Regions from separate parts of the Arthrobacter sp. AG367 genome, predicted to be linked through region 1. Evidence: riboswitches for the same ligand, from Rfam matches in the RefSeq annotation. Region 1 holds a riboswitch; the other holds the start of a gene.
The links. A riboswitch is a leader RNA that binds a small molecule or an ion and turns the genes downstream of it on or off. The one in region 1 is predicted to bind glycine.
Positions count from the first base shown of each region.

Region 2: it holds a riboswitch for glycine, as region 1 does, so the genes downstream of both, gcvP (aminomethyl-transferring glycine dehydrogenase) here and gcvP (aminomethyl-transferring glycine dehydrogenase) in region 1, are expected to answer to the same signal.

Region 1 is NZ_VIVE01000009.1:115,439-117,633, reverse strand. It holds gene FB478_RS18710 (MFS transporter) at 1-184, opposite strand, end outside; gene FB478_RS18705 (TetR/AcrR family transcriptional regulator) at 270-806, shown strand; glycine riboswitch at 900-997, shown strand; glycine riboswitch at 1,024-1,131, shown strand; gene gcvP (aminomethyl-transferring glycine dehydrogenase) at 1,185-2,195, shown strand, end outside.
Region 2 is NZ_VIVE01000013.1:46,936-49,130, forward strand. It holds gene gcvP (aminomethyl-transferring glycine dehydrogenase) at 1-810, opposite strand, end outside; glycine riboswitch at 971-1,071, opposite strand; glycine riboswitch at 1,363-1,461, shown strand; gene FB478_RS20205 (amino acid permease) at 1,608-2,195, shown strand, end outside.

The DNA of each region.
Region 1 (2,195 bases):
GCACGCCCGTGGGTTCCAGGGCCCGGGCGATGGCCGGCAGCGCGAACGTCAGTGCGGTGTTGTCCACCGCCACCAGCAGCACGGGAAACATCAGGAGCCCCAGCGCCAGCCAGTCGCGCCGCGGAGGACGCACGGAAGTGCTGCTTGCCTGCCCGGTTGCCGAACTCTCGATGGAAGTGGTCATGAGATAACTATACCGTCCGGACGGTATAGTTTAAAAATGCGATGGTTTTCCTTATTCCTGCACGGGGGAGGGCATGATGGAGGGCATGCCCCGAAAGCCTGTTGCCCGTGACGCGGTCCTTGACGCCTTCGAGTCCCTGCTGATTGAAGTGGGTGAGCGGGCGGCCACCCTCGATGCCGTGGCGCGCAAGGCCGGCGTATCCAAAGGCGGCCTCCTCTACCACTTTCCCAACAAGGAAGCCCTGATTGCCGTGTTGCTTGACCGCCTGGAGGGCCTGGCGAGCGAGGATGCCGATGCCATGGCGTCGGCAGCTGAAGGTGCCGCGGCCTACTTCATCCGTTCCTCGGTCTGGGCGGATACCCCTTTGGACCGTGCCATCGTGGCCGCCACCCGGCTTGCAGAGGTGGCGCACGAGGAGACGCGGCGCCGCTTCGCGGCCATCCAGCAGCGCTGGCTGGACGAAATTGCTGCGGATGTGGGACCTGGGCTGGCCAAGGCAGTCCTCTATATGGGGGACGGCCTGTACTTCAACGCCATGCTGTCCGTGGCCCCTGCGCCGGCCGGGGGAGCGGCCGCTGACGTGGAGGAACTCCTGGCCGCGCTGGAACGGCTCCGCAGGTAGCTCCGTCATTTGCCGGGAGGGGTTGCCGCGTAGGACAATAGAAAGTTGTGAGGGCTGTCACCGGCCTTCATGATCCAACAAATGAATAGCCTTTGATCTGCGGCGGGAGAGTTCTGCCGGAAGTACAGGCAGGCGCCGTAGGAGCAAATCCTCCCCAGGAATCTCGCAGGCCCCCGTACCGCCGCGGCGAGGCACCTCTGGAAAGCAGCAGGCAGTCTTATTCTCTTTTGGAGAGGTAGGGACTGTTGTGCTCACCGACGGGGCAAGCGGGTCCTGCCCAGGCAGGGAACGCGGAAACTCTCAGGTCCAATACAGAGCGGGGAGGAACCCGAATAGCTGTGGCGTACCCTTCGCCGCCTGAGTAAATGGAGTTCCTTCGTGTCGGTTACCCCAGCCTCCACCACTTTCGTAGACCGCCATATCGGCGCGCGCCGCCAGGCCGACGTCGACACCATGCTCAAAGCCGTGGGCTACGACTCGGTCGATTCCCTTGTGGACACCGCGGTTCCCAAGGTCATCCGCCAAGACACCGCCCTTCGCCTGCAGGACGCCCTCAGTGAGGTTGAAGTCCTCACGGAACTGCGGAAGCTTGCCGCCAAGAACAAGACGGCGGTGCAGCTGATCGGCCAGGGCTACTACGACACCGTGACTCCGCCGGTGATCCGCCGCAACATCCTGGAATCCCCGGCCTGGTACACCGCCTACACGCCCTACCAGCCGGAGATTTCCCAGGGCCGGCTTGAGGCGCTGCTGAACTTCCAGACCATGGTGCAGGACCTTGTGGGCCTGCCCATCGCCAACGCTTCGCTGCTGGATGAAGCAACGGCGGTGGCCGAGGCCGTGCTGCTGATGCGCCGCGCCAACAAGTCCAAGCCCGCGGCAGACGGCAAAACCGTCCTGGACATCGACGTGCTGCCGCAGACCATCGCCATCGTGCTGGGCCGTGCGGAGGCGCTCGGCTTCGAGGTGGAGGTCGCCGACCTGTCCAAGGGCCTGCCCGAGGGCGACATCAACGGGATCGTGCTGCAGCAGCCCGGCGCTTCCGGCCGCGTGTGGGACCAGTCCGCCGTGATCTCTGCAGCGAAGGACCGGGGCGCGCTGGTCACCGTGGCTGCGGACCTGCTGGCCCTGACACTGATCACCCCTCCGGGCGAGCAGGGCGCGGACATTGCCGTCGGCTCAGCCCAGCGTTTTGGCGTGCCGCTGTTCTTCGGCGGCCCCCATGCCGCCTACATGGCTGTCCGCAAAGGCCTGGAGCGTTCCTTGCCTGGTCGCCTGGTTGGGGTGTCAAAGGACGACGCCGGCACGCCTGCCTACCGGTTGGCACTGCAGACCCGCGAGCAGCACATCCGCCGCGAGAAGGCCACGTCCAACATCTGCACCGCCCAG
Region 2 (2,195 bases), on a different contig from region 1:
CTGGGTGGAGCCGACGGCAATGTCCGCGCCCTGCTCGCCCGGAGGTGTGATCAGTGTCAGGGCCAGCAGGTCCGCAGCCACGGTGACCAGCGCGCCCCGGTCCTTGGCAGCGGCGATCACGGCGGATTGGTCCCACACGCGGCCGGAGACCCCGGGCTGCTGCAGCACGACGCCGTTGATGTCGCCGTCGGGCAGGCCCTTGGACAGGTCGGCGACCTCCACCTCGAAGCCGAGCGCCTCCGCCCGGCCCAGCACGATGGCGATGGTCTGGGGGAGGCAGTCGGCGTCGAGCACCGTCTTGCCGTCCTTCGCTGCCTTGGACTTGTTGGCGCGGCGCATCAGCAGCACGGCCTCGGCCACCGCCGTTGCCTCGTCCAGCAAGGAAGCGTTGGCTACCGGGAGCGCCGTCAGGTCCTGCACCATGGTCTGGAAGTTCAGCAGCGCCTCAAGCCGGCCCTGGGAAATCTCCGGCTGGTAGGGCGTGTAGGCGGTGTACCAGGCCGGGGATTCCAGGATGTTGCGGCGGATCACCGGCGGAGTCACGGTGTCGTAGTAGCCCTGGCCGATCATCTGGACTGCCGTCTTGTTCTTGGCGGCAAGCTTCCGCAGTTCCGTGAGGACTTCAACCTCGCTGAGGGCGTCGGTCAGCTTGAGCGCAGTTTCCTGGCGGATGGGCGCGGGGACGGCCACGTCAACCAGGCCATCCAGGCTGTCGTAGCCGATGGCCTTGAGCATGGTGTCGATGTCGGCCTGGCGGCGCGCGCCGATATGGCGGTCAACAAACGATGTTGGATGCGAATGAATCGTCATGAGGAACTCCAGATCTGGCCGGCCGAAGGTGGCACGGCGTGGGATGGGTTCCTCCCCGCTCTGTATTGGACCTGAGAGATTCCGCGTTGCCTGCTGTTGGCAGGGGACCGCTTGCACCGTCGGTGAACCAGGCAGAAGCCTGATTGCTTTCCAGAGTCGCCTCGCCGTGACGGTACGGGGGCCTGAGAGATTCCTGGGGAGGATTTGCTCCTACGGCGCCTGACCGGTGTTTCGCCGGGAGGACTCTCCCGTCACAGCTCGAAAGGCTTATTCAAATGTGGGTGATTCGGCTCACAAGGTACCGGGATAGACCCGTCCGTGGCAAATCGGGCGGCTTCCGTGCGGGGCTCGAGGGGCACGTGACGCCGTTCTTCCCCGCTTGTGTCGGGAGGGGTTTGACATTCGATCGTGACGGACACCACACTGAACCCCGGGATTGGCGCCGCCGGTGGCTGGCTCAGCGTATCCGGAGCAGCCCACCAGTCGGCGCCTGTCCCATTGCATGACCGGCCGTGGCCCAAAAAGCCTGCGGCTTCCAACTGAATACGCCTTCGACCTGCGGCGGGAGAGCCCTGCCGGGTACATCCAGCAGGCGCCGTAGGAGCAAACCCTCCCCAGGAAACTCTCAGGCCCACGTACCGCCGCGGACAGGCAACTCTGGAAAGCAGCCGGGCATGACCCTGGCTCACCGGCGGTGCAAGCGGCTTTTGCTGCGGAAACTCTCAGGTCCACTACAGAGCGGGGAGGAACCAAATCTTTTGCGGCACCCAAAAGCCGCTTTATCGATGGAGTTCCTCATGGCGATTCATCCCCCCACGTCCAACGGCGAACCAGCCCGCACCCCGGGCGCTGCCACGGCAGCCCGCAGCGAGCCTCCCCACCTGGAGCGGCAGCTCACCAACCGGCATATCCAGCTCATCGCCATCGGCGGCGCGATCGGCACTGGCCTGTTCATGGGTTCCGGCAAGACCATCTCCGCTGCCGGCCCATCCGTGATCTTCGTATACATGATCATCGGCTTCATGCTTTTCTTCGTCATGCGGGCCATGGGTGAACTGCTGCTCAGCAACCTGAACTACAAGTCCTTCAGTGATTTCGCCGCCGATCTCCTGGGGCCGTGGGCCGGATTCTTCACCGGCTGGACGTACTGGTTCTGCTGGGTGATCACCGGAATCGCCGACGTCATCGCCATCGCAGGGTACTCAAAGGAACTTTGGCCGGCGCTGCCACTTTGGATCCCGGGCCTGGCCACGGTGGGCATCCTGCTCCTGCTGAACCTCGCCACCGTCAAGGCGTTCGGCGAGACCGAGTTCTGGTTCGCCCTCATCAAGATCGTCGCCATCGCAGCCCTGATCATCGTGGGACTCTTCATGATCTTCACCGGT